3 regions of the Neobacillus sp. S1227 genome follow, and region 2 is predicted to be linked to each of the others. Evidence: riboswitches for the same ligand, from Rfam matches in the RefSeq annotation. Region 2 holds a riboswitch; each other region holds the start of a gene.
What was found. Region 2 has a riboswitch for thiamine pyrophosphate ahead of tenI (thiazole tautomerase TenI). Riboswitches for the same ligand answer to the same signal wherever they lie in the genome.
Positions count from the first base shown of each region.

Region 1: another riboswitch for thiamine pyrophosphate. It lies ahead of ACZ5AE_RS12505 (acetylornithine deacetylase); the one in region 2 lies ahead of tenI (thiazole tautomerase TenI).
Region 3: another riboswitch for thiamine pyrophosphate. It lies ahead of tenA (thiaminase II); the one in region 2 lies ahead of tenI (thiazole tautomerase TenI).

Region 1 is NZ_AP038276.1:2,458,604-2,468,467, reverse strand. Features, by position in the region: gene ACZ5AE_RS12545 (hypothetical protein) at 1-230, shown strand, start outside; partial or broken gene ACZ5AE_RS12540 (transposase) at 476-649, shown strand; gene ACZ5AE_RS12535 (hypothetical protein) at 903-1,733, opposite strand; gene ACZ5AE_RS12530 (protein-glutamine gamma-glutamyltransferase) at 1,947-2,684, shown strand; gene ACZ5AE_RS12525 (ABC transporter substrate-binding protein) at 2,764-3,762, opposite strand; gene ACZ5AE_RS12520 (ABC transporter permease) at 3,785-4,552, opposite strand; gene ACZ5AE_RS12515 (ABC transporter ATP-binding protein) at 4,542-5,279, opposite strand; gene tenA (thiaminase II) at 5,287-5,958, opposite strand; gene ACZ5AE_RS12505 (acetylornithine deacetylase) at 5,964-7,244, opposite strand; TPP riboswitch at 7,328-7,436, opposite strand; gene thiW (energy coupling factor transporter S component ThiW) at 7,436-7,945, opposite strand; gene thiE (thiamine phosphate synthase) at 7,942-8,595, opposite strand; gene thiD (bifunctional hydroxymethylpyrimidine kinase/phosphomethylpyrimidine kinase) at 8,592-9,404, opposite strand; gene thiM (hydroxyethylthiazole kinase) at 9,407-9,864, opposite strand, start outside.
Region 2 is NZ_AP038276.1:3,641,716-3,651,579, forward strand. Features, by position in the region: gene ACZ5AE_RS18135 (hypothetical protein) at 1-505, opposite strand, end outside; RNA gene rnpB (RNase P RNA component class B) at 1,127-1,511, shown strand; gene ACZ5AE_RS18145 (hypothetical protein) at 1,583-1,762, opposite strand; gene ACZ5AE_RS18150 (hypothetical protein) at 1,878-2,069, opposite strand; gene ACZ5AE_RS18155 (HD domain-containing protein) at 2,301-2,831, shown strand; gene ACZ5AE_RS18160 (thiazole biosynthesis adenylyltransferase ThiF) at 2,882-3,901, opposite strand; gene ACZ5AE_RS18165 (thiazole synthase) at 3,898-4,665, opposite strand; gene thiS (sulfur carrier protein ThiS) at 4,667-4,870, opposite strand; gene tenI (thiazole tautomerase TenI) at 4,867-5,550, opposite strand; TPP riboswitch at 5,626-5,734, opposite strand; gene ACZ5AE_RS18180 (histidine kinase N-terminal domain-containing protein) at 5,948-7,054, shown strand; partial or broken gene ACZ5AE_RS18185 (NAD(P)-dependent alcohol dehydrogenase) at 7,924-8,400, opposite strand; gene ACZ5AE_RS18190 (hypothetical protein) at 8,592-8,894, shown strand; gene ACZ5AE_RS18195 (PaaI family thioesterase) at 9,011-9,457, opposite strand; gene ACZ5AE_RS18200 (MFS transporter) at 9,498-9,864, opposite strand, start outside.
Region 3 is NZ_AP038276.1:573,053-582,916, reverse strand. Features, by position in the region: gene ACZ5AE_RS02900 (energy-coupling factor transporter transmembrane component T family protein) at 246-983, opposite strand; gene ACZ5AE_RS02895 (ABC transporter ATP-binding protein) at 980-2,557, opposite strand; gene ACZ5AE_RS02890 (ECF transporter S component) at 2,535-3,131, opposite strand; gene tenA (thiaminase II) at 3,128-3,814, opposite strand; TPP riboswitch at 3,928-4,030, opposite strand; gene ACZ5AE_RS02880 (SdpI family protein) at 4,272-4,916, opposite strand; gene ACZ5AE_RS02875 (autorepressor SdpR family transcription factor) at 4,903-5,178, opposite strand; gene ACZ5AE_RS02870 (ABC transporter ATP-binding protein) at 5,493-6,422, shown strand; gene ACZ5AE_RS02865 (ABC transporter permease) at 6,424-7,545, shown strand; gene ACZ5AE_RS02860 (YdeI/OmpD-associated family protein) at 8,283-8,933, opposite strand; gene ACZ5AE_RS02855 (DUF4352 domain-containing protein) at 9,187-9,759, opposite strand.

The DNA of each region.
Region 1 (9,864 bases), 1.2 Mb from region 2:
AGGTCGTTTTTAACTACTATGAGGACGAAGATTTTTTATGGAAAAGAGACGGGTTTCATTTTGATACCATAAAACATTTAAATGGAATGCTTTTATTTACAAAAAAAGATGGAAAAACCTTTTCTATTTCCATTAAGGATTATGAAAGTGTATCACTAAATACTGATTTTCAAAACTATTTCATATTACGCAAGGGCTGTGACCGTATGGAAATGTATTTTCCGAATTGAACCGAAAAAAATTAGGGACCAATAAAGGCCCCTTAGGCTGTCGAAAACCTTCGGCAGCCTTTTATTTTATTCATTTTCATTAACGATTCACTGCGTTAATTTGTTATAACATCATTAATATAAGGCTTTTCAATTAGTCTGTTGATTGGCGCTCCAGGCACTTCGCTTTCCGCGGGCGTGCCGGAGAGCCTCCTGAACGTGAAATAATAAGGTTATCGCTTATTTAAATCGGGAAGAATGCTTTTAAAAAAATTGAGCGAAGCTTCGCAGATTCAAAAGAGCTGCATGGGCTTCGCTATTGCCGGTTGCGGGAATAAATAATGTAAAAGAACAGGCTCTTCATTACTGCAGCCTGCCAAAATACGAAAAAGATTGCACCACACTTATCAAGGATAGAAAATGTGTGTTGCAATACTTAAGTGGATTTTCTTCCCTGTTGATTGGAGCGGAGGGCACTCGACTCCTGCGGGATATAGAGGTCACTGGAGACCCCACAGGCGCCAAAGCGCCGAGGAGGCTCCAGGAGCTCCCCGCGGAAAGCGAGTGCCCGGAGCGGAAATCAACAGGCCAGTTTGCAGGGATAAACTAAATTTTAGGTTTGGACAAAATAAAAAATTGTCGAGAAATTTACCCTTTCTCGACAATCTGTGGGACCAATAAAGGTCCCTGTTTTTATCGTTTCGTTATTTTTGAAGGATTATTAATTTTATATAACACTGGCACTTCGACAGTGAACTCCTCCGCAACGTCCTTCCCTTTTGCAAGTTTTTTAGCGGCCACTTTCCCATCGAACTCGAGAATATCACCAGGGGCAAGCTCGAATTTTTTCAGTGTTTTGCTGTGGCTGCACCAGGCTAGTCCAAGGGCGAGAGGATTTTCCTGGACAATTTGGACATTTTCAAGGACCACGACTTCATCGTTTTCCTCATTAAAAGCATTGTAAGTCAGGGCAAACTGCTTTACAGTGGCTGTAAAATGCACTTTATCCGCAGGCAGCTCTATTTTGGGGGCCTTCACCTTTTTAGGTTTAGCCTCTTTCACTTTTGCCGGCTTGGCCGTCTCAGCTTGGGAGTTGATTTCCTTTGTTTCTGCTTTACTTTCCAGGTTGATTTTTGCTGATTCCTCTTGACTAACTGATTCATCAGCTTCCTCTACCTTCACATCCCGATTCTCAAGCGTAAGCATGCTTTCCTTCCCGAAACTTGCCTGCTGCATTTCCTTTAAGTAAGCGGGGTGAATACAGCTAAGGTTTCCATCTGAAAATTCAATTATAAGGGTGTAGTTTTGATTTCCGTACATTTCATACCCTTTTATGCTAACAAGGCATTGAAACCCTCTGTCCTTATACCAAAATTCTTTTTTGGCTGTTGACAACCCCCATTCCTTCAACTTCCCTTTAAAATCCTCTTCACTTTGAAAGCTTTCATATTCTCCTATTGGCGGTATGTATTGGGTTGGCTTCTTTTTCGTCAATTGAAATTGCTGTGCTGCCAAATATTGCACGTCCTTCCATTTTGATTTGTGTTTTTATTATAACATGTTCTTCTTGACTGGCCTAAAAACGGCGATAGTGATGATGGGTTTGTTTAAAGTTGGGGGGTTAATCCCAACTTTTTGTTTTTTAAAATAAGCAGTAAAGAATTCATTTTAAGTGTCACAACTAGGGATTATTCATAATGTAAAGGTAGGCTGATATCTGATTTAGGGGGATAGAATATGATTCGTATAAATCATCAGGTTGTTAAGGCTGAGGAGCTTTATAAACAAATCACCAGCCAAGAACAGCGGAAAATAATAAAACAAATGACCGCTTATGAAGAGGTATATTCGTATTACACCTTGGAACAGCTTAAATTCGAACTGACTTTTCGGTCTAATACGATGAGAGCTGCCCGTGAACTGAACAAAAGCGGCGTAATATTTACAACCTTTACCTATGCAATCTGCAATAAAAAATATTGGGACCGTCTCGTCAACGGAGGGTTCCTATTAAAGCCGGGGGCAAGTCCTTCAACTGCCATTCTAGACATCTTAAAAAACGGAAAGCTATATGCTTTTGAGTGTTCCACTGCTATAGCCATTGTTTTATATATTGCTACTCTTTATTCAATTGGCAGAACGCGGTTTGATTTGCTGTTTGATCGCCTTTATTTGATGGACTGGCAATTTGATGAGGATTTGCCAATCTATCAAAAATTCGGTAATGATTATTTACCAGGAGATGCTCTTCATTTCAATAATCCTGATTTCAGTCCAAAGGAGCCTCATTGGAGAGCGGAAAATGTCATCTATTTCGGCGACGATCAATACTATGGCCATGGAATCGGAATCCGAAACGCCAAAGTCATCATAGACTTCCTAAACAAAAAACGAAAACCCAGCCCCAACCACTCAGCCTACCTGATGAACATGATTTCTCGCCCAAATTATTCATATTTTCTAACATATCAGTAATAGTTCAGGCATCCGCTCGTGGACATTTGTTCACTTACGATGCCTGAACTTGACATCCTTTAATTTTCAAGATTATTTTCTATTGAAAGTTAATGTAGGCATCTTCTGGTTTGATCTCTTTATTAATAATTTTGGTATCCTTTAACCATGCAGCGGCATGTTCCCAGACCACAGGATCTTGGTAGCCGAATGGTTTATCTCCTGCATCCATCAACGGCAGCAGAATTTCGAGACTCTTCGCCTCGATGTCCTTTTCCAGTGGTGATGATTTGTCTTCATGCTTTAATAGAATGGACAACCCCTCTTCCGGATGGTCCGCAACATATTTTTGTCCATCTCTTATTGCGGCCATAAACTTCTTAAACACTTCAGGTTTTTCTTTTAACCCCTTGTCGCCTCCCACCAGCACCAATTCATAATAGTCTGGTACACCATAATCTGCTGGATTTAATGTACGCATTGGGTGTCCCTCTTTATCAAGCAATAATTTTTCATGATTGATATAACCGCCAATCAAAGCATCGGTTTTCTTCGTAGCCATCGCCGGAATCAAGTCCCAGCCGACATCGACCATTTTTATCTTTCCAGCATCTCCGCCATCTGCCTTTACCATCGTTTGAATGATTGCTTCATCCAATGGAATCGAGGGATAGCCGATGGTCCGTCCAGCCAAATCCTTCGGTGATTGAATCGGGCTATCGGCTGCAACCATTAATTGGTTAAGCGGGTGTCTAACGATAGCAGCAAATGACCGGACAGGAATATCCTCTCCACGCGCTACTAATACTTGAGGCTGGTAACTGATCGCCATGTCAAATTTTCCAGCAGCCACAAGTTTTAAAGGATCGTTCGTGTCTGCAGGCATTTGAATGTCGACATCCAGTCCTTGTTTTTTGAAATAGCCCTTTTCTTGTGCAGCAAAAAGAAACGAGTGAACGGCATTCGGATACCAGTCAAGCATCAAGCTGACTTTCTGGAGGCCCTGCTCTTTACCTGCGGACTTATCGGCCCCGGCCTTCCCGCATGCGCTAACCAACAGAAGCAGGAAACTGACCATAATTAATAAACTTTTTTTCACAATAATGACTTCCTTTCACTAATTAACGGATCTTATTTTTTATTAACCTTTTTTCTAGTAAGCTTATAAACAAAAACAACACAATTCCCATTAAAGAAAGCAGAAAAATGGCTGCAAAGACCGATTCTGCCTGGAGATTCGAAGACATCCGTCTGCTAAAATATCCCAGACCTTCACTTGCCCCTAGCCATTCACCAATGGTGGCCCCGACGACACAATAAACCACCGCCATTTTTAACCCGGACATGATGGATGGCAAAGCCATCGGAACCTGCACCTTTTGAAAAATTGTCCAGCGTCCGGCCCCCATTGTTAACAGTAATTCACGATATTCGCTTCCGCCTGTCTTTAACCCGTCATAAGTACTAACAACGATTGGGAAAAAGGCGACCAATATCGTCACCGCCACCTTGCTCCAAATAGTGTAGCCGAACCACATGATAAAAATTGGCGAAATGGCTATCATCGGGATCGTTTGCGAGATGATTAGAAAAGGATAAAGCACTTTTTCTAATATTCTAGAAAAATGCATACCAACGCCTATAAGCAGCCCTCCTATGAGCGAAAGTCCAAAGCCAATCAAAACCTCTAAGAATGTCGCCGGTAAATGCTCGCCCAAAAGAATCTCACGATTGTTCACAAGTGACTCGCCGATTGCGGTAGGTGCAGGCAGTATAAATGAAGGCACCATTCCGGCTTCAACTACCCACTGCCAAATACTGATTAAACACACGGCCGTGAGCAAAAACAAACCGTATTCTCCGGCCCATCTTTTCCATTTACTTTTCATGATGTATCAGCCGCTCCAATTCCTTACGCATCAAAATAAACTCTGATTGATAAATAGATTCTGAATTTCGTGGTCTTGGCAAGTTGAGCTTATATTCCTGGACTCCTCCATTTTGAAGGAGAAGAATTCTATCGCTTAATAAAATTGCCTCCTCGAGATCATGTGTAATGAACAGCACGGTCTTTTGAAGCTCACCCCATAGCCCCAATAACCAGCTATGCATTGTTCGTTTCGTTAACGAATCCAGCGCCCCAAACGGTTCATCCAACAATAAAAGTTCCCTGCCTGTCATAATGGTCCGTAAAAAGGCTACACGCTGTTTCATTCCCCCTGATAATTCATCTGGATAAGCATTCTCATATTCCTCTAGGCCAAAACGGGATAACCAAGCACGGATTTCGTGTGACTTTTCCCGCTTGTCCTCTTTCGCGATTTCTAAGGGCAACAGCACGTTTTCCATTACAGTCCGCCAAGGCAGCAGTAAATCTTTTTGCGGCATATAGCCAACGTTTCCTAATCTTCCTGAGGATAGGTCCCCAGCCATTTGTATTTTTCCCTGGCCTGGTTTAAGCAGTCCGGTAATTAATTTAAAAAGTGTACTTTTCCCTGAGCCGCTTGGACCAATAAGCGAAACAAACTCCCCCGCCTTTAAATCGAGAGAGAGCTGTTGAAAAATCGGCTGCTCTTCCCGATCATACGTATATGTTAAATCTTCGATGTGTAACATAGATGAATTAGACAGGCCATTCGCCTCCCTCGTAGACCATATCCCAGAACATATACTCAAACCTGGATGTTGTGAGAAAATGCTCTTCTAAAACCGCCAATTCTCGCTCTGGTTTTCCTTCCGTTATTTGGTCTAGCAAATCGAGTAGCCAGAGAGCCAGCGACCCAAACTCAGCAGAAGAGTACATCGTGACCCAGTCGCCGAATAATAGATGATTGCTAGAATTTTGATAGTTTTTTGCTAGCATTTTGCCAATCTCCCAATAACTCCACATACATGGGAGCAGGCTTGATATTAATTCCTCTAAGGAACCATTTTGAGCCACATTCAGCATGTAGCGAGTGTACGCTAAATTAATAGGAGTTGGTTTCGTGTCTTCGAGTTCTTGTTCGCTAATTCCAAACCGTTTCGCATACTCACGGTGCAGGTCCATTTCACCATTTAATGTTTCATCCAAAAGCTTTGCAAAAGCCGCCATGGTCCCAACATCTTTCGCCTTCACAGCTCCGAAGGCGAACAACTTGGAATAATCGATAAGAAACATATAGTCCTGCTTCATATAGCGAATAAATGATTCGACAGGAAGATCTCCTTTGCCCAATCCGACTACGAATGGATGCTCATGCGTTTTCTCCCAAATGCCCTTAACTTTTTCAAAAAGCCGATCAGAAAATTTCATTGGCTTTACGACTCCCTTCGTGTATTGCACCATAAAGCGATAAATTGAGCTAACACTTTTGTGAAATCTAACAATTGCCGAATCTCGACCTTCTCATTTACAGCATGGGCATCCTCTAGTTTTCCCGGCCCAAAAATAACTGTCGGAATTCCTGCTCGGCCAAGCCAGCCTGCATCTGTTACGGTCGATGACATATCAAGTACAGGCTTTTTTATAAGCGTTTTTTCAACGGATCTTGCCAGCAATCTAGTTCCCGAATGGTCCAAATCAAGCTCCAAGGAAGGGAATATTTCACCACGATCGATTATCATTGATTTACCACCCCAAACAAATTCCGGAGGATTGTCTCGAAGCCATGGGTCGGCCGCTGCAACGGCACCAATATGCTGCTCAATTTCCTTAATAACCTCTTCGTAATCCTCATCTGGGTAGAAATGAACGGTCACCCACAAAGCACAGCGGTCAGCAACAAACGCCGCATGCCTTCCACCCTCGATCACAGCAGGGTTAATCGTATTCATCCCTGGTGGAAAACCTTCGTAGCTTTTTGTCACAGCCCAGTGGCGTTCAAGCTCTTGAAGGCCTTCTATTATTTTCATCATTTTTTCAATCGTACTGGCACCATTGACGTCCCCGCCGGCATGAATCAGCCTTCTTCTCATCCCATCATGATAAGTTTCTTTGCTTTGAATCGTTATCCAGCCGGTTATGACGCCGCCCTGCCCTTGGATATGTAAGTCGCTTGTGTCTACGACTACTGCATAGTCAGCAGAATAGCCCCTTTCCAAACAAGCAAGAGTTCCTGCCTCGCCAACTTCTTCTCCGATAACAGACTGAAACTGCAAATCTCCATTAAGCGGAACCTCAAGCTCTTTTAAAAGTTTTATAGCAATGAGGGAGGCGGCAATACCGCCTTTCATATCGGCAACGCCCCGTCCATAAATATAAGGATCCTTGATTCTGGCTGAAAACGGGTCAGACCCCCATTCCTTCTCGTCGCCAACCTCAGCAACATCCACATGTCCATTGACAATTAAACTATTATATTGCTCAGAGGATTCACCTGTTAAAATTCCCACCACATTCGAATCCCCCGGATATACTTCCCACATATCAGTTTGAAATCCTAAATCTCTTAAATAGCTTTTAATAAATTCCTGGATTCCCGTTGTATTGCGAGCCGGAGGACTTTCAGTTGGAAACGCAATTAAGTCGCTCAAAAGTTTAAGCAGTTCGGCTTCCCTAGCCTCCACTTCTTGTCCAATTGTTTCTATGAAATCTTCCATATTAACCATTCCTAAAGCCTCCTAAAATCCATTCTAGTTTTATAAAAAAATAAACCCACTCTATATAGCAATGGAAAGAGTGGGTTATGATCGTTCCACTTCCCTCCGCTGGTATCTTCAACCAGTTCAGGTTCAAAGGGTTCGGAGCTGTACTCCATCTCAAGCCTGCTTAGGCTTCCCCTAGTGAGATCTTATTTAGTAATGGTGATATTTTTCTCGCTTAGAGGCACTTTCTTCCTTAAGAAAATTGTTAAAATCACAAATCCAAGCAGCGCTCCGGCAAATGAACTGAAAATAAATAATGGGATAAACCCGAATAGCGTCGCTTTCTGCCCGAGGATTAGGGTTGCAATTGGATAGGAAAGCAATGCCCCAAGAATTCCCGTCCCAACCACTTCTCCTATAACAGCAAAGTAGACTTTTCTAGTTTTCCAAAATAATAGTCCGGCCAGAAACGCCCCGACTATGCTTCCGGGAAATGCGAATAGCGAACCCGTCCCCATCATATTCCGAAGCAGGGAAACACCAAAAGCCTGGGCCACGGCATAATATGGCCCCAACAGAACCCCGGAAAGAACGTTCAAAAAATGCTGAATTGGAAAAACCTTTGTAAAGCCAATCGGTACCACGACCAGGTTACTTGAAAGAGTCCCCATCGCAATCATCATAGCAGTTAACGTAAGTTTATACGTTTTTTTCATGATTTCCTTACTCCCCCTACACTTTTTCGTAAATCCTTTGCAGCTATGAGCGGTGAATCGGCAAGGCTGATGGCGGTAATAACTGAAACACCATCTGCTCCGGCTTCCACGACCGTTGCCGCATTTTCACTTGTAATTCCACCAATTCCGACAATCGGTACAGCAATTCCTTGGCTTCGCAGTTCCTCGATAAGTGCAGTCCCTCTTGATGGCTTTGCATCGGCCTTCGTTTTCGTTGGAAAAACCGGTCCAATTCCGAAATAATCGGCACCGGCGCTAAGGGCTGCATCTGCTTCCTCCGGCGTATGAACGGATATACCAAGAATTTTATTATCGCCAATTTGACGCCTGACTGTTTCTGCCGGTTCATCCTCCTGACCGATATGAACCCCATCTGCGTCAAGTGCGATTGCCAGTTCAATATCATCATTAACGATAAACGGAATTCTGTGTTCTTTGCATAGGCTTTGCAGTTTTTTCGCAAGAGCATATTTATCTTTTCCGATTAATGCCTCTTCGCCTTTTTCCCGAAATTGATAAAGCGTAATTCCTCCAGCGATGGCTTCTTTCAATACCTCAACCGGATCCTTCCTGCAGTTAGCTGTTCCCATAATAAAATATACTTTCAAGGCTTCGCGTAAGTTTATCATGATTGAACCATCTCCATGATTCTTTTCCGGTATGCACCATGATTTGTCGGCCCATGTCCCTGCCCAATCACAATTCCATCTTCAATTGCAGCCTGAATAAAATCCTTCGCCTTGATGACCGCTTGATATACATCTGCTCCCTTAGCCAGTTCAGCGGTAATAGCTGCTGAAAAAGTGCAGCCAGTGCCGTGTGTGTTCTTAGTCGGAATTCGCTTACTTGTAAAGGTAAAGAATTCTTTTCCATCGAATAGGAGATCTGTTGATTCTGAAGGGTTTTCATCATGGCCGCCTTTCAGAACAATGTTTTGTACGCCTAAGGCATGTAATTTTTTTGCTGCTTCCCGCTTATCTTCCGCTGAACGTATAGACATCCCGGATAGAACCTCTGCCTCAGGTATGTTCGGGGTAACCACTTTGGCAAGCGGTAATAAAAACTTTTTCATGGCGGAGATTGCTTCCGTTTGCAGCAAGGAAGCGCCGCCTTTTGCGATCATTACAGGATCGACAACAACATTATCCCAATGATATTTTGTAAGGTTAACAGATACAGCTTCGATAATTTCCGCATTAAATAACATGCCCGTTTTCACCGCATCAGTTCCCATGTCTTCACCAATGGCTTTCATCTGTTCGATAACCGCTTCGGCTGACATCGGATAAACTCCATGGACGCCTAATGTATTTTGTGCAGTAACAGCCGTTATTGTAGACATTCCAAAAACCTCTAACTCCTGAAACGTTTTTAGATCGGCCTGAATTCCTGCTCCGCCGCCAGAATCGGAACCTGCAATTGTTAACGCCTTTTTCATTATTACTCTCCTCCAGCTAATTTTTTTATGGAAGCATAGAGATTGATGTCATCTGAAGCAACCTTCGAAAGCTGGTTCAAAAATTCGATTTGGAAGCTTCCTGGGCCTGATTGCACCGTTAGTTCCGCTGCCTTTTCTGCGGCTATTCCGTATATCGAGACTGCAGCAACAGATGCCTGCATTAAATTTTTTTCCACCCCGGTAAACGCACCAATGACTGAAGTTAACAAGCAGCCAGTCCCTGTCACTTTTGTTAACAATGGATGCCCATTATCCACAACGTAAGTAGACCTGCCATTCGTAATGACATCTTCCTTCCCTGTGATGACGACGATGCAGTTTAATTTTTCTGCAGCAGACATGGCTAGAGCGGTAATATTACCATTTGTGGTCCCCGCATCAACACCTTTGATTTCCCATTTCTCGCCAACGACATTGGCAATTTCAGCGGCATTCCCGC
Region 2 (9,864 bases):
CGTGAAAAATTCGCGCTAATGTTCTTTCAATATCATCTAGCTGCTTTCGATAGAACTCCGCCATCTCCGATTCTGCCTCATTAAAGGCCTCTATCAGCTTGGTCGTTTTCCTTTCTTTGAACACAACTTGATCTTTTTTCGAATCAATTTCAAATTTCGTTTTTAAAAGACAGTTGAATTTTTCCAATTGAATAGCAGCCAACCCCGATAGCAGGCTTTCATAATCATTTATTTCCTCATGTAAATGCTGGACTGCCTTGGTCAGATTTTGATAAACCGGCTCTTCTTCTTCGATGCTATCCTTTATCAGCTTTATTTCCTTTTCCATCCTGTCCAGATCAAGATTGTTCTGTCTATGAATGCTCTTCATTTGCATTATTTGATTTTCCGGTGAGAGTACTGTCTTGTCATCAAAGCACGAAAACTCTTCATTAAAGCGATCCATTGCTTTATGTAACCATTGATCCTTTTCTTCCTCAAGTCTAGCAAGCAAATCGACGCTCATGCTACATAACCTCTTATTTTTTATAATTAAAACTCTCTATTGCCATATTTAAGATGATATATACCATCTTACTATAATTTCTAGATTTTTCTAACCTTCCTTTGCATTTTTTTATAAAAAAAATAAAAAGCCAGGCATACTCAGATGCCTGACATAATAAGGTTTTAACCTTTAAAATAAAATAAAAGAATTAAAAAAATGATTAAGCCTATTAAGAAAATGGGTCCAACACCGGAACTATATACGACATAAATTTTAACGTGAATTATCACATTGATTATTAGAACAATCAATAAGATAAATATTAAAAACATGACGATCAGCACATTGTTATTTTTGTTCAAAACATCAGCCCTTTTTCAGAAGCTTTTGATTGACGGATACGATTGCTTGTACTCCTACATAAATATTTTCAATTTGCTGATTTTATGCTATCTGTCCATCAAAATGCCTGTGTGAGTGAAGGCACCAAGGCAATGGAACCAATATTGTTCCACAATTGTTTTATTGGTTCACTTTAATTCGAATATGAATTCGGCATCAATGGAATTATCTACCATGGATTTTAAATCGTATTCCTGTTATATTAGATATTGTCGCTTCTATGCGAGGGACATATGGAATGGTGAGTAGTCGCGGTTCCTTTTTAGGAGCTGAGGAAAGTCCAGGCTCGCACAGTGCTGAGATGCCTGTAGTGTTCGTGCCATCTGCAAAGGTGGGCAGTCAATCCTTGTATTGGCTGACGGCGGTGAAATCATGCTAAGTCTCTAGGGATATGCTGAGAATAACCTGAAAGTGCCACAGTGACGATGCTTTTCTGGAAACGGAAAAGGTGGAACGGGTAAACCCCGCGAGCGAGCAACCCAAATTTTGGTCGGGGCACCATCCCGCGGGAAATGAACCTAACGGATGGATCAACCAATGGTTGATAGATAGATGACTACTACTTCCTGTACGAGGCTTGGCGCTGTTTGCAGTACGGAAGTACAAAACCTGGCTTACAGCCATTTCATGTGCAAATTAATAAAGTGATATAACAGGTAAAACTTAAGAGTTTTACCTGTTTTTATTTTTAGTCTACAAAACAGTCACTGACCCGCGGCTTCTTATTTCAAGTGGATCCTGTGCATCAACCGGTTGATTAACTTCGACAATTGGTGCCTTTGTATCTGCATCCGTTAAATCTTCGACAGGACTCATTTCTGCGGGTGTCCCCATATCATTCATCGCTACAGGAAATTTGTTTTCTTTTTTCAATCCAATCACCTCCACCCTTATTATTCCGATTAACCATCAAAAAAATGAACCTGGAAGAAATTTGATCGAGGAATATTTTAGAAAATGAAATCAAAAAATAAAGAGGAGTAAAAAATTACTCCCCTTCTGCTACAACGATTTTATACCCTTGTTGTTTCGGACCATTTTCGTATTCTTCAGCTGAAATTATGTAGAATGTCTCGCCATCGTTATTCGTGATCACGACTTCACTAGGGCTTTTATCTACCTTGGCATCCATAAGTTGATCGTATGGAGGACCTAGCAGTTCGGTTATGTTGTTGCTCATGTAAGACACCTCCTATCGGAGTGATTCTAACAGAATTTTATGAAAAATAAAAGATAAAAAAAGAAAGTCATCAACGATGTTGAATCCCTCTCCTTGAAAAAACCCTTCTTCTCTTTAAGCAGCCATTCTATTGTCTTCCATAAATATTTCTGTCAAATCAAGAATTTTTCTAACAAAACAACATTAATTGTTTTATAATACAAGATAACAATTTTTAAGAAGGTGATTAAAATGAGAGAAGTAACATTAATTCAAATTTTCAATCATCATATTGCAAAAAAATATTTAAGCCGGTCTGGAATTGTACATGCTATTGCATGTGCCTACCATGCCTTTAAGTTGGCAAAAGAACGCGGCGTTTCTGTTGACCTGGCAACGAAAGCAGCGTTGCTGCACGATATGGGTCATTACACTTGGTATCGCAATGGCAAATGGGATTATGATTTATATAAACAGAATGATATACATGCAATTAAGGGGGCAGAAAGAGCCCATAAATTGTTGATTCGGCTGGGAGAAAATCCGATTATAGCCAAAGAAATTGCACTGGCCGTTTTATTCCATACAGATTCTTATATGCCGGAAGGTTTCATCAACCGTACACCATTACAGGAAATTGTCAAATTAGCCGATGAGGTGGACGAGGAGCAAGGCGGCATGCACCATTATCGAAAAATGGATCATGATAAAGCCATAAGGATGATTGAGCGGTTAGACAAAATGGTTGAGGAAGAATTGAAAAATCTGAACTGTAAAAAATAAAGGGCACGGTCCGTATTATCGGAAACGTGCCTAAATCATTTTTATTGTCTTTAACCCAAGTATCGATGGTACAGCGCTTTCGCTTCCGAAACATCCTTGATGCCATGTACCAAAACTCTTCCGTCTTTAAAAATAACTAACCGATTAGCATTGACGGTAAAAGACAGAAGGTACGGATTTAGATGTACGATACCTGCTTGTTTTGCCAATATTTTTTCTAATGCTTCCAAGTCACGCACGCTTGGAACGGATGGGCGGATTTGGACAGAATCTCTTCCACAAAGGACCGCCGTTTTCATTTGATGTTCAAATGATAAATATGGATATGTGCGCCGCTCCCCGCAAGAAGGACAACCCTTGTTCTTCAACTTATCTACCTTAATTGCACTATATTGGTTTTTCCATAAATCAAAGGAAACAAGTTTGTTTCTTAATGAATCCATATCTCCAACCATAATTTTCAATGCTTCACTTATTTGGAAGGAGACAACCATGTTTACGGCTGGACTAATTATACCTGCTGTGTCACAGGTTAACCCTCCCAGAGGAACTGTTTCAAGTAAACAAGAAAGGCAAGGCGTTTTTCCAGGAATGATCGTGTAGGAAATGCCATAGCTTCCCACACAAGCACCGTAAATCCAGGGAACTCCGACTTTTTGCGAGACATCATTTATCATCATTCTTGTTTCAAAATTATCCGTTGCATCCATTATCAGATCTGCGTCTTTTGCCCAGACTTCAAGCTCTAGGGCTGATGCATGTGCAATGATGGCCTCAATATTCACAGAAGAGTTAATCGCTGTTAACCGATTTTTGGCCGCGATTGCTTTTGGAATTCTATTTTTCGCATCTTCCTCTGTAAATAACTGTTGCCGCTGTAAATTGGACCACTCGACATAATCCCGATCCACTATGGTTAATTTGCCGATGCCAGCCCGGACGAGTGCTTCAGCACTTGCAGATCCAAGTGCCCCAACTCCAATGATGAGTACATGTTTATTGAGAATTTGCTGCTGGCCGTCTTTTCCTATCGGTGAAAACAACTCTTGCCTAGAGTATCGATCATTCACCCGATACTCATTCCTTCCTTAGGGCTGCTGGCTGTCGCATATCGTTTTTTCTCAATTCGGCCTGCTTCATAACCAAGCATTCCCGCTTCAATCGCCAATTTCATCGCTTTTGCCATTTTAACCGGATCCTTTGCTGCTGAAACTGCAGTATTTAATAGCACCGCATCAGCTCCTAATTCCATTGCACAAGCAGCATCAGCAGGCGATCCTATGCCCGCATCGACAATGACAGGGACTACGGCTTGTTCAATAATAAACTGGAGGTTTACCGGATTGATAATCCCTTGACCAGAACCGATTGGCGACGCCCCTGGCATGACAGCATGGCAGCCTGCTTCTTGAAGTTTCCAGGCTAACACCACATCATCCGAGGTATAAGGGAGTACAATAAAGCCTTCCTTCACCAATTCTTCGGTGGCCTTTAACGTTTCAATCGGGTCAGGAAGTAACGTTTTATCACAGCCGATCACTTCAACTTTAATCATGTCACATAAGCCTGAAGCTTTTGCTAACTTAGCGATTCGGACAGCCTCTGCAGCTGTTTTCGCTCCTGCTGTGTTTGGCAGTAACGTATATTTATTGGTATCAAGCTGCTCTAAGAAATTCGGCTGGCTCGATTCGAAAATATTCATCCGTCTAACTGCAAATGTAAGGATTTCTGCTTCAGACACTTCGACCGCTTGCTTTTGGATGTCGAAGCTTGGATACTTCCCCGTTCCTAGCAACAAACGAGAGTGAAAGGATAATGGACCAATTTTTAACATATCAACCGCCTCCTACAAAATGAACTATTTCAATTCGGTCTTTATCTGCTAATCTAGTACTTTGGTGTTCTAACTTGGATAATATTTCACCATTCACTTCTACTACCACTACCTTATCGTGGATTTTATAATGCTTGAGAACATCTGAGACAAATATGTTATTGTCTGGTATTTGGGTCAACTTGCCATTTAAGGTAACCTTCATGTTCTTACCTCCTGCCCCGAATAATTTTTCAATACTTTGATATAAGCTTTTACGGCTAGAATGGGATCACTCGCTTCTAACACACCAGACATGACAGCAATCCCGTTTGCCCCCGCTTTGATTACCTGCCCTGTATTCTCTGGTGTTATTCCGCCAATGGCAATCACCGGAATATCCATTTGGGTAAGCCTAGTCAATTCCCGAAGCCCTTTTGAGGGCTTGTCCGGTTTTGATTGGGAGGGAAAAACATGCCCGTATAAAAGGTAGTCAGCACCCTTCTCCTTTGCCTGTTGTCCTTCCTCGTAGGAGTGAATGGAAGTCCCGACCCGTAGTTGAGGAAAATGTTCTTTTACACATGAAGTGTCCAAACTATGATAGGCTAATTGAACCCCAAGGGCCTTTGCCACGATTGCAACATCTACCCGATCGTTAATCACGATTTTTGCAGGTGGGACGTTTACATTTGTTAAAAGTTCGACTGCTTGAAAAAGTTCCTTTGCTGATTTTTGTTTTTCACGCAAGTGCAGTGCAGTTACAAATGGATGAATATTCTTAGCTATTTCAGCCAACTGGTCAATCGGCATATTGCCATTGGATATAAGATGCAGCTCTTTTTCTTTTAGACTAGTAAAAATACAAGCCCCCCTTTGATTCGATTTCTCTGGTCTATGGAAGCGCAAAACAGGCACAACAAAAAGCCACTTCCTTTTGTAAGAAAGTGGCCGAAATTTAGAAATGAAAATTTTGCTCTCCAAAAATCCCGTTGTCCACTTCCCTACGCTGGTATTAACCAGATCAGGTTCATAGAGTCCCGAAGTCACACTTCAATCTCAGCCTTTTAAAAAGGCACCTCTAGCAGATTTGATTCATATTCATTTGAACATATACCTTTTATGGGTTTATGTTAACACATTAATCAGAAAAGTCAAACATTTCAAACTGAATATTTGCCCGTCCTTTTAATCAAATTATTTTGAAATATTTTATATATATACCTATTTTGAGATATGAGAACCATCCCCATTCATCAAATTTTTATGCTATAATCAGCTTAATATAGTGGAAAGCAGGCTTTGTATGGATAAAAAAGTTGGCCAATTTCTAATTGAGAATGAACTAAAGTTTCTAAATTTTTGGGAAGAGGAAATTATTATACATCACCACAAGGATAATCCGGGACTAATTTTAAAGAATGGGTATTTAATGTACCATCTCATAATAAATTCTATTTTAAATGGATTCTCAGATGAAGATGTTAAATCCTTAGCTCACAAAGTAGCCTTGGAACGCGTCGAGGCTAATATCAATATTGGGGAATTTGTTTATAATGTCAATCTGGGCAGGAGTATTATTATTAAATACTTAAACCTTTCCGAACTCACCCAAGAATATCTGAAGTCTACTATTGACTTGGTCAATAAACAGTTTGATTTATTCAGTTATTATGCTGTTTCTAAGTACACCGAGATCAAAGATAAGAAACTACAAGAACAAAATTTATTTATTTCTCAAACACATAAGGACAGGTTGGCGATTCTTGGACAAATGTCTTCGAGCTTTGTTCATGAATTTCGCAATCCGCTAACTTCCGTTATGGGCTTTATAAAACTATTAAAACACGAGCATCCTAATCTACCTTATTTAGATGTCGTCAGCCAAGAATTAGAGCAGCTTAAGTTCAGAATTACTCAGTTCCTTCATACTTCCAAACTGAACATGCTGGCAGAAAGCCAGAATGAAGATATAACCATCCATTTATTAATAGAAGAAGTGCTTGATTTCCTCTATCCAAGCATCGTCGACGGTAATGTCCATATTAGTACAAATATCGATGCCGATATTTGTGTTACTGGCGATAGAAATGAGTTAAAACAAGTTTTTCTAAACCTGTTAATAAATGCCGTTGACGCAGTGTGTGAAGAAGAACATCTGCGAAAAATTGATATCCAAACAAATATAGATAATCAGCAAATCAAGATTCGTATTTCGAATAATGGCCCTACTATTGATCCTGAAACAGTACACTTAATTTTCGAGCCCTTCTTCACTACGAAGAAACTAGGTACCGGTATCGGCTTATTCGTATGTAAGAATATTGTTGAAAAACATCACGGTGAAATAGAATGTAAATCAGGTAATCATTATACTACCTTTCAACTTACATTACCTATTAAAAAGAATTAGAATTCATGCGCACCGCAAATGCGGTGTTTTTTGTTGTAAAAAAGAAAACGTTTAAAACAAGTCATTGGACTCATTTAGCCTTTCTATTCGACCGAACCTTCAATGATTCGCCTGTTCGGGCTTATAGAACCTTCCTATGATACGGAACTTTTAGGATTCATCGGTTCGGGCTCATATACCCTTTCTATCCTACCAAACTTTTTTAGGATTCTTCGGTTCGGGCTCATATACCCTTTCTATGCTACCGAACTTTTTTAGGATTCTTCGGTTCGGGCTCATATACCCTTTCTATGCTACCGAACTTTTTTAGGATTCTTCGGTTCGGGCTCATATACCCTTTCTATGCTACCGAACTTTTTATGGTTTCATCGGTTCGGGCACATATAGCCTTTCTATGCTACCGAACTTTTTATGGTTTCATCGGTTCGGGCTCATATAGCCTTTCTATGATACCGAACTTTTTTAGGATTCTTCGGTTCGGGCTCATATACCCTTTCTATGCTACCGAACTTTTTTAGGATTCTTCGGTTCGGGCTCATATACCCTTTCTATGCTACCGAACTTTTTATGGTTTCATCGGTTCGGGCTCATATAGCCTTTCTATCCTACCAAACTTTTTAAGGATTCATCGGTTTTGGGGCATATAGCTTTTCTATACTACCGAACTTTTCAATGATTCGCTAGTTCGGGGTCATATAACCTTTCTATGCTACCAAACTTTTGAATGATCTAACGGCTCGGGATTATTAAAACCTTTTTATGATACCGAACTTTTGAAAGATACAAAAATTTACGTCAAAATAATAGTTTTCAAACTGAAATAACTACCTTACCTTGTGCATGCCCCTGTTCAAAATACTTGAATGCTTTGAGGCACCATTGATTAAAACCTTCTGTCCTGCTTGAATCTTGCCCTTATCACGTATGCTTTGTAAGGCTGTAACTGCTGCCATTGGTACCGCCGCGGCTTCTTCAAATGACAGCTTTTCTGGCTTTAACGCTAATACTTTTTCTGGAACAGATACATATTCAGCAAAACCGCCCCAACCACAGGCGGATAGGTCTCCAAACACCTCTTGTCCTGGCTGAAACTGTGTAACAAATTTGCCTACTGCCTCAACCCGGCCTGCTATGTCGCCTCCTGGTATCGAGTATTTTGGTTTTAACAGACCAAAGGCAAAGCGTGCTAAAAACGGTTTACCTTTTAAAAGAACTAGATTGCCAAAATTCAAAGATGCTGCGTGAATCTTAACCAGTACCTGATCATCTTTAGGTGTAGGTTTATCTACCTCTCCTAAGCTAAGAACATCGGGAGTACCGTACTTCGTGTACACAACTGCTTTCATTCCCCCACCTCTATTCCGTTATATTCATGCATATGATTTGAGGATTACGAATTAGACCAATAGTCTTAACAAGTGACGAATCCTTTGTCTTATAGGGTACGCTTCTGTATACTCAGAACCATAGTAGGAATTTGTTGGAGGAACGTTGGTGCACAGCCTTTCTTAGATAATAAAAACCTAGGAGTGATGATGTGATAAATCGTGTTAATGAAAAACTGGAAGCTGCTCTTGAAGATTGGGAAATGATGAAGACCGCTTCAGAGGATGATAGCGAAGAATGTGCCGAACGGTTTGAACTGCATTTTTATGAGTTTATTGACGAATTAAAGGTTTGGTATCGGCAGCTGGACCAACCGCCAGCCACCATCGATGATGCAGAAAATCTTCCTGAAATCACTAAAATAATCGAGCGTTTACCCGCACCGCTTCAGCTCAACTTTTTAACAGAATTAGAATTAATTGTTGAAGGAGAAGATCAAGTCCGCTACGATTAACCCCCACCAAAATTCACATAAAAAAGGCTTTGCTCTATTTTCCAGCAAACCCGCCATTTGGGTGACACAAGGGGAATGTTCTCATGTTTCAGAAGCATGAGAACCTTCCCCACGTTTTATTTTAGCTGCACTCTCTTTCGTTCAGGATTGCCTTTTAATATCATACATGTACTAGTTGAATGCCCCACAAGACTTCCCTTTTCATCATATACATGACATTCCAGCAATCCTACTGTAGAGCCTTTCTTAATGAGTTTCCCCTCTGCTCGAAGCTTCGATTTAAAAATTGGTTTAAGGAAATTAAATTTAATTTCGACGGTCGTAAACAGTTCGTCTTCGGCTAACGTTGTGACAAAAGCATATCCCATCGCAGCGTCCGCAATGTCACACAGTATCCCTCCGTGCAGCGTCCCCATTGGGTTATGTAACCGATCAGAAGCTTCCATTTCAATCACAACTCTACCCTCTTCCACTTCTACCACTTGAAACCCAAGTACTTCCGCAACTGGTGCAATAGGTACTTCACCTGTCATCATTTTCTTCATACCTTCTAAGCGACTCACAATCTTCACCTTCCAAATTTATTATTATGATTAGAATCTATTAAACTTGAATATTTATTTCTGCTTTATGTGCTCTCTTTCCATACCAGATAAGGATGAAGAGAGAAGCCACGAGAACGATAATCAGCAAAACATAGATGTGCTGAAATGAGGAAATAAAGGGTATTTTCGCTTGCCAGCTGATTAATACGCCACAAATTGCGACTGCTAATGAGCCTCCAAAAAATTGGCTGAGTTGACTTAACCCCATACCAGAACCAATCTGGTCCTTAGCTAAAATGCGAGATACCTCATTCGACAAAGCCGATATTATCGTCGAAAGAGCCGGAGCGAATATGATATAACCAAACATTATGATGTATGGAGATACTTGTACCAGCAATGTCATCATAACGATACTTGCAGCC
Region 3 (9,864 bases), 2.7 Mb from region 2:
TGTAGAGCAGCATCATAACTTTGTGTCCAGAGTTTAGTACCCGAAAAGGGTCATTCCCCCCTTTTACTAGGGGGAAAAAATAGATAAAATTTAAAATGAGACATGAGAACCGTCCCCATGCCTCTTAAGTGCCAGTCACTACCCCAATGCTGATGAAAATCAACAAATTAAGGATCGTGACCGGCACTTGTTTTACTCCTCTTGTATAATCCGGTGAATTACACTTTACCTTTTTCTCTAACCTTTCACTTAATAAAAATGATAATCCCTATTACAACAATTAATAAAGAAAGGAAGTAGGCCCAGTCTGTTGTTACTACTCTAGTGGTCTGATAGTAAGTTCTATCCCTTGCACCCGTAAATCCACGTACTTCCATTGCAACAGCAATTCGTTCAGATTTTCGTATCCCTTGACTAAACAGGGGTAATGCATACTTTATAAACGCCTTGGAGCTATTTTTTTGCTTGTAACCTCTTACTTTATGAGCCATTTTCATTTGGTTGAATTCAGATTGAAATAACGGAATAAATCGAAACCCTGCGAGTAGCCCATACGCCCATTTAGGTGAAAGTTTACACTGATGAATTAAACTCATTATAAACAACGTTAAGTCGGTGGTAGATGTAAATAATAATCCATACGTTACAAACCCCAGCATCCTTAAAGCAATGGTTAAGCCATGATCCGCACTTTCCACTGTCACATGGAACCAGGCCCATTTCCAAATGGTTTCTTCACCTTCTCCAAAAGCCGCCATCATCCAAAAGACTAGGATAAAAAATCCTAAGTACGGCAGCAGTCTTTTTAAAAGGTACGTGATTCTCCATCCTCCTAAAAAAATACCAATCAATACAGCAAGTACCCAAATACCAAAAGTCACTTTTGGATTAGTTACGGTCATTAACAGAAACATAACTAACAAATGAGAGAGTAGTTTAATAGAAGGATTTAAGAAAGAAAGGAAGGATTCGTTTGATTTCATACAAGAACCCGCTCCCCTCTTGCATGCATCAACTGGTAATGAAGAGGAGAAATAATCTCCGTTTCACTTAAAATATCTTGATTAGAAAATAACCCGGATGGTGTCCCTTGATAGGAAACTCTTCCTTTATTAAATAAAATGACTTGATTGGAATAAGTATCAACTAAATCCATGTCGTGAGTTACCATTACAATGGTAGTTCCCTGTTCCTGTCTCTCCTTTAATCGCTTAATAAGTTCATTAGCTGTTTTTTCATCTTGGCCGAATGTTGGTTCATCCAGCAATAATAAAGGTTGATCAAACAATAACATAGTGGCAACACTTAACCGCCGTTTTTGGCCTAAACTTAGGGTAAAAGGGTGAGAATTGTGATAAGACTCCAGCCCAAACTCCTGTAACAGTTGAATGGTTTTGGCATGAATCTGCTCCTCTTGCCAATTTCTTTGCCTGCCTCCAAAAGCAATTTCCTCAAATACTGTATCTGTAATAAATTGAAGCTCTGGATTTTGAAAAACAAAACCTGATTTTTCATATAATTCTCTATCCGCCCATTTTTTAAGTTCCGTATTTTGAAAATGAATTGTCCCATTCTTTATTGGCTCTAAACGGATCAGACTTTTTAAGAAAGTGCTTTTTCCACTTCCATTTGCTCCAACGATGGAAACCCATTCACCTTTATGGATGGTTATATTAATGTCCTTCACTATCGTTTTCTTTCCATAGCCAATATCCACATTTTCTGTACGAATCAAAGTATCCTCATTCACTCTTACTAGAGGTTCGGTTTTAAGCCTTTTTGACAGTTTGATAGATAAAGGATGTGAGGCATCTTCCACAACATCTATCCACTTGTATGGGAATAGTTTAGGGCGCCAAATACCAGATTCCACCATTTCACGGTTATAATGAAGCAGAATCTCTTCTGGCTTTCCATCCGCCATAATGCTTCCGCTCTCATTTATCATAATGACCCGATCCATCCATTCGATGCAGCCGTCTAGAACATGTTCGACAAATACCATCGTTTGGTTAGTCTTTTGTGATATTTGTTTCAATAAATCAAATATCTCCATCCTGCCAGCTGGGTCTAGTTGGGCTGTTGGTTCATCAAAAAACAATACTTCGGGTTCTAATGCTAATAAACAGGCTAATGCCAATCGTTGTTTCATACCCCCAGATAGTGTTTCAATCGGTGTTCTCCGGTCAACCTCTAATCCTACTATTTCCATTAAATCTGAAATGATGGTGTCCATTTCGTTTCGAGGAATCGAGCGATTTTCGAGGCTAAAAGCAATTTCTTCATCGACACGAAGCATACAAAATTGAGAGTCAGGCTCTTGAAACATAACACCGGCATTTCTCCTCTGGTAAACATCACCACTTAAATCCGCCTCAACATGCTCAGGAATGATACCTGCAAGAGCGGAAATCAAAGTAGATTTCCCACTCCCGCTTGGTCCGAGTATTAATACTTTTTCTCCTTTATTGATGGATAAAGTAATATTACGAAGGACCTGTTCAGAACGATGATAGAAACGAACAGAAAGATTTCTACATCCCAGAAATATTTCCATGAATGTCATCCTTTTTTCTTTTTTCTTTCATCAATTCATATTGTTCTAAAACACCTGTTTTAGCTAGTGCATCCACCACTACTTTCGCTAACAAGCCTCCAAGAATGATTCCGCTTATTACATGAATTCCTAACGTCGTAAAAAATACTCCTTTGGTGTAAAATCCAAAACCATTAGCCAATACGTTATACACCATTCCCATAATCGCAGCTAGAGCACCAGATAGCATTAACGTAATGAGGTTGTAGCGCTTATATCTAAATATAGCAAAAGCAATTTCGGATCCAATCCCTTGAAAAACTCCTACTAACAATGCCGAAAGACCAAAATGACTTCCTGTTAATAATTCAACAGCTGCTGCCGCAACCTCTGCGATAAAAGCAGCGCCTGGTTTACGAATAATATACGCGACTATTGGACTAGCAATCACCCAAATCCCAAACATAAAACCTGCGCCGATAGGTCCCACTATAGCAGAAATCGGAATCCAAAGAGTTGACCATCCTAAATAAATGACTCCACAAGCAACAGAAAGAATGACGGTAAGCACTACCTCCTTCATCTTCCAATTCATCTTTTCAGCGCCTCCATTTGTACTGGCCATTCCTCAAGTTTATAGGCCATATCCCAAAACATATATTCAAGCTGACAACTAATTAAGAAATGTTCTTTCATCTTTGCTTTTTCTTTTTCTGTTGCTTCCATTGCCCATTCATCTATCCGGGCACAAAATTTGGTTGTTATTGAATCTGTCCGATTACCATAAAAATGAATCCATTCATAAAATGGATGAGATTGGTCGGGATTAACCTCATTTAACAATCTCTTTCCAATTTCCCAATATGTCCATGGACATGGCAGTAAAACAGCCAAAATTTCCCCTAATGTTCCTTCATGAGCAATGGTAAGCATATGACGTATGTAATGAAGCGCAGATGGTGAGAGTGGAAACCCTTGGAGTTCCTCATATGGAACACCCGCTACTTGACAAAAGTTATTATGTGGATGGGTTTCGCTGTTTAATATAAATGATATTTGCTTATTAAACATCTCCATATCCTCTCGGCTCTCACATTTTGCAATGGCAATTCCATAGATTCTAATAAAGGAATTCAAATATTCAAAATCCTGTTTAACATAATGAATAAGCTGTTCTTTTCTTAAATCACCACTCGCAATTCCTCGTACAAAAGGATGTTCAAAAATTGCATCGAAGATCGGACCTGCTTCCTTCCTTAATTCTGCTGAAAAACTCATTAAAATTCCCCCTTATTAGTGATAATGGGAAGACTTTAAATGGAGCGATTGTCTGCTTATAAAAACGAAAAACCGCTCCAAAAATGGAGCGGCAGAATATTTGTAAATATACCCATGCACGGACTCCACTTTCCTACGCTAGTATGAACTAGATCAGGTTCAAAGGGTCCAGAATTACTTCTGTCTCAGCCAAAAAAGGCTCCCCTAGTGGTCTTCCTATTAAGTTATTATTCACTTTACACACGCTTTTTAAAAAAGTCAATGAAATTTATCATTTATTATCTTATTTTTTCAAAGATATTCCATTCGCCCAATAAGAGCAAACCATCATCTATTCATTTGCTCAGGGGTAAGGAGTTTGTGACCTCAATAGCGGACAAGTATTTGGCCATATAAATTAGTAGGTAATGGCGCACTTGCATACCCCTTCTGTTATAATGCATTCAGCTTCTGAGAATTACACTTTACGTTTTTCCTTTTTGAACACCAAATAGGAATAAATCATGACCAGGGCAATTCCCACCAGTAATGCCCCGAGGAAAATGTACATTCCCATCGGACCTATAAAGATGGCCGAGAATGGTACTAGACCTGTGATGACAAAAACATATCCTCCAAACCGGTGTGTTTTTTTCCAGACATATTCAGATGCCAGCGTCCACGGGGTGCGAATGCCAAAGAAATAGTTATGCCGAATTTGGGTCATGAAATTTCCAAGAACAATGAGGAGAATACCTATTAGCACTGGTACCACTTTTTGAAAAGGCACATCGTATCCCAGTCCACTAAACAGCCCCAGTAAATTCGTGATGGCGAGAAATAAGATAACCACAAAGTTGATGATGGAATATGCGCCGTTATGCTTTTTATAAGCGTCCCTTTTCGGGTCTATGGACGGCAGAAAATTTAAAAACAGAAACAGCACTAGGGGTAGTGCACTCATGGTAAGCTGCTCTATTCTTGAACCATACCGGTCTGGATCCCCACTTGGCCCCCAATGAACCGGAATCTTATTTGGCATATGCGGAAAAGCAATAAGATTCACCACTAACGGAACGAAGGAAATAATTAGTGCAATATAAAATAGTTTATTTCTTTTCATGAACCCCATCTCCCTTTTTGTCTAATAACCATTTGATTACATCCTGCAATACAGTTGAGTTTAAGGAGTAAATAATAAACTGCCCTTTTTTCTCATCCACCACCAATCCTGCCGACTTCAGGATTTTTAAATGATTGCTAATCGATGGTTTGCTCATATCAAATTGCTCAGCTATATCCCCTGCTGTTAAATCCTGATCCTTTAACAAATCAAGTATCTTTCTTCGAGTTGGGTCGGCCAAAGCCTTAAAAACCTCATTCATAATATTCCCTTCTTCATTATTTAGTTAATTATCTAAATATATAATAACATATTTTTCTATTCCCAAAAAGGGGTTATAAAACCATTTTTTATTTCAACAAAATTTCGGGCTTTTGACGACAGAGAAATAAATAGTTTAATAAAAAACGAGGCACCAGAACCGTCCCCAAGCCCTCTCGCTGCTCACACTTGAGCTTTCTATAAAATTTAAGAATTCTTTCCTATTTCACATCATAGGTATAACGTGGTATGCAACTTTTGGGAATTGGGACTTATGTGACAAAGTGGCTGGTTTCTAAGGAAAGGTGATGTGAGTTGAATATTTTAGAGGTCCAGAATTTAAAGAAATCGTTCGGTTCCATTCATGCTGTAAAAGATATTAGTTTTTCTGTAAAAGAGGGAGAGATTTTTACCATCATCGGACCTAATGGGGCAGGGAAAACGACCACACTTGAGATGATTGAGGGCTTGGTTACACCGGATCATGGTGAAATCCAGTTTGGTGAATTGAATTGGAACAGACATGCAGTAACGATTAAGAAGAAAATTGGCGTCCAGCCGCAATCTAGTGCCATGTTTGATTTATTGACACCGGAAGAAAATTTGAATTTATTTGCTACTTTTTACGATAAGGCACGTTCAACGGAAGAAATACTCAAATTGGTCAATCTGAACGAACATCGAAAGAATCAAGTCAAGAAATTATCTGGCGGCCAACGGCAGCGGCTTGCGATCGGGCTTGCGATGATTAGTGATCCAGATATCGTATTTCTGGATGAACCAACAACCGGGCTCGATCCTCAGGCACGACGCAATGTATGGGAGATTATTCTGGAGCTTAAGAAATTGGGGAAAACAACGATTCTCACCACTCATTACATGGAAGAAGCGGAAAAGCTAAGTGACCGGGTATGCATCGTTGACCAAGGGTTGGTCATCACCCTGAATTCCCCCTCCGCCCTAATAGAAAATTTAACAAAGGAAAGAGAGGTTCGTTTATCCTTCCTTGATGGAGAAAAAGCCGCCCATGATGCGGAGCTTTTTGCAAAAGCGCTTGGTTCCGTGACCCGGACAGAACGTGAAGGAACCGCACTTAAGCTATGGACCATAAAACCCGAGGATTTACTATTTGACCTTTTTAAATTCACAAAAGACAAGGACTATCAAGTCGAGCAAGTTTCGATTCGTGAAATGAGTCTAGAAGATGTCTTCATCGCTTATACCGGCAAAGAGTGGAGGGATTAAGATGAATAACCTCAAGCAATTCAAGCAAATGTTCCTTGCTCAATTAAAATTAACACTCCGAGAAAAACAAGCGTGGTTTTGGGGGATTTTTTTTCCGGTAATCTTAATGGTTATCTTTATGACGATATTCGGCGGCGGTTCAAATGATGATTTTAGCACCAAAGTTGCCATTGTTAATCAATCTCCAAATGAAACGTCGACTATGATGGCTAAGCAATTACAGCAAATTCCGATTCTTGAAGTTAGTAAAAATGAACCTTCTAGCGAAAAAAAGGCAAAAGTGTTGGTAAAAGAGAAGAAAGTCGATGCTGCCATCATTTTGCCGGAATCAGCAAACGCTACCTCGATTAAACTGATTGTCAACAAAGAAAATGAACAAAGTGTATCCACCCAGGTCGTTTCGGGTGTCCTGGATCAATTCATTCAGCAGGCAAACTTGCAAGCAGTGGGTGCAGCCCCAATCTTTAAGCAGCAATTTGAAACCATTTCTTCAGGCAGTTCGGAATTAAAGTATACGGATTTTCTCTTAACGGGGATGATTGCTTTATCGATTGCCCAAGGCGGCTTATTCGGAATGGTGGACTTAGTGGATATGCGCAGAAAAGGGTTAATCAAAAGGCTGCGGATGACCCCTGCAAAAATGGGGATCTTTGGCCTTAGCGATATGGTGATGCGCCTGTTATTCAGCACCATTCAAATCATCCTTCTATCGTTAATTGGCGTTTTCGTATTTGGAGCCAATTTGTTTATTAATTTTCCCAGCTTACTCCTGGTCTTCTTAATCGGAGCCCTTTCCTTCAATGGAATTGGCTATCTTATTTCTTCTTTTAGCAATACAAATGAGGCCTATATGGGTGTAGCAAACATTGTCAGCTTCCTCATGATGTTTGTCAGCGGCATTTTCTTTCCGGTTGAAACCATGCCAGAATGGCTGCAGCCTATATCAAACATCCTCCCGCTCACCTATTTTGCTGATGGTCTAAGAGACAGTATGGTCTATCATACTTCGATTCTTTCATCCCCCTTCTGGTATGGATTTGGAATCATGCTCCTATGGGGCGGAATTGCCTTTATCATTGGTTCGTTGTTCTATAAACGGAAGTCAATTGTTTCAGTCAGGTAAGTACGAAAAAACACGAAGAATGCCAGTCACCATCCGTATATTGTTGGGGAGATATCTACAATATACGGACAGTGACTGGCTCATTTTTCGTAGGAATAGCTTATTGCCACGCAGTATGTGCCGAACACTTGGGCGCATATAGCCTTTCTATGAGCCCCTACACTTGAAAAGTTCTGCTGTCCGGTCACATATAGCCTTTCTATGAACCCCTACATTTGAAAAATCCAGCGGTCCGGGCGCATATAGCCTTTCTATGAAATTAGCCCTAAGATTATCATCCATGATAAAGAAGGTATCCCCCAATTTGATATCTATATAAACGGAAAAGCCACGATTTTAAATTCGCTGGAGAAACACAAAATGCTCAGCAGCTAATCCAAGCTGCCGTCAGGAAAGAAATACTAACAACCTATAATCTAGGGCTAAAAAAGGATATTGATATATTAAATTTAGTAAACACGCTGTACCGGCAAAATCATCAACTCTGGAAAAAGACCGTTAAAGAAAATCCGTTAGCATTTCGGAAATATCTACTTAGACATATTACAGTAAATATCGCGATTGATAATACAGGAAAAATACATTTATAGATAACCAGGAGTAATCAGAGAGATACTAGTGATTCGTAATTTACCCACAAGCGCATAACAATACATAACCCCTCCCGTCTAGGGAGGGATTATGTATATTTTCCCTTTCATTTATTTTTACAAACCTTTTTATTGGACATTAGTACTCTATTTCTTTTTTTGACGATATAAATCAACTGATTTATATCCCTGTGAGAGGATTTCGACCATTTGTTCTCGGCGTTTTTCACGTGTTTGCTGCTGCTTAGCTGAAAAGATATAGCGCGCCCAATCCTTTTGATAGCCTGGTGTTAACTCTTTATATCGTTTCAGTTCATTGGGATGATCGGTTAAAAGCTGTTCAACATCCTTTATATTTTCTTCATAATCCGCTACACACTGACTAGCAGCTGATGACTTTTGCGGTTTCTTTTTTTCACGCTTTAATCCAACTACAGTAAATACATCATCCATCCCCACCATCCGAGAGAATTTCAAATCACTGTTTTCTACATAACCAGCTTCGTCCACTTTCATGGCTGGAAAGATTTCATCTCTATGAATGAACGTTTCGTATCTCTTGTTCCCTTTTTTCGGATAGGCAAAAAACAAGTATCCTTTTTCAAGTAATGGCTGTTCATTGATTATCTTTTGAGTATAGGTCACCATCTGATCGAGCGCTTCGACAAAAATAAAGATCGCATCATGTTTTCCGGTTAATGTCCTCTTATATTCATTAAATAAATCATAGTCTTCCGGTTGATTCAGCACTGCCAGACTACTATACTTTCCTAGATTTAATTTATTGATAATTGTCATCATTTTTCCCTTTCCTTTACTTGATCCATTTTTCGTGAGATTTTTTTCATAGCCATTTAGTTACAAGGTTAATACGCTGTTTCATTTATTTATCGTACCGTACCTGTGGTTTCAATTTCAAATAAAGAAGAACGGAGCGAAGAACAATGCGAGTATTAAAAGAAGGAAGTAAAAAACACTTCGGTAGAAGGCTATGGTTTAAGTAAAGCCACCTCTTAGATTTGAGGCGGCTTTGTCTTAATATTAAGGTCGATTATTCTACTTTTAATGTGATTTCTTTACCTGTCATTCCACCACGAGCTTTTAGAACAAAGCCTTTGGCATCGGCTGGTACATCAAATACGATTTTTCCTGCTAAAGTTAAGCCAGGATTGAGGCTCTTTAAGAAGAAATCGGAATTACCCTCATTTTCACCTATATCGAATGCAGTTTGGCCGTCTGTTGAATATGTAAATTCCCTTCCTTGGTCATCCACTAATTTGAAGCTGTTAGCATCAACTGTAATGGCATCTTTTTGATTGTTAGTTAATGCTACCTCAACAATCTTAAATACACCTTGTGCCTTTTCTTTTGTAAATTCGTTTCCTACCTCTGGTCTGTTTTCAACAGCACCAACTTTAACTATTACATCAGAGGATACTCCTTCATTTGAAAATTCTTTTGGTGCCTCCTTTTTTGCAGATGAAGATGTATCAGATTTAGTTGTTGTACCCGAAGTTGTACTTGCAGGTTCTGTACTATCCTCACCGTTGCCTAAAGCGCTTCCAATCATACCTAGAACAATTAGTACTCCAAAACCAATTAAGGCTTTCTTAAAGAAACCCATTTTCAATTTTGCTCCACAACCAGGACAAACTTTTGCCGATTTAGCCACTTCTTTCCCGCAGGTTTTACAAGCTTTCAATTTCGCCATTGCATTTCCCCCAATTTT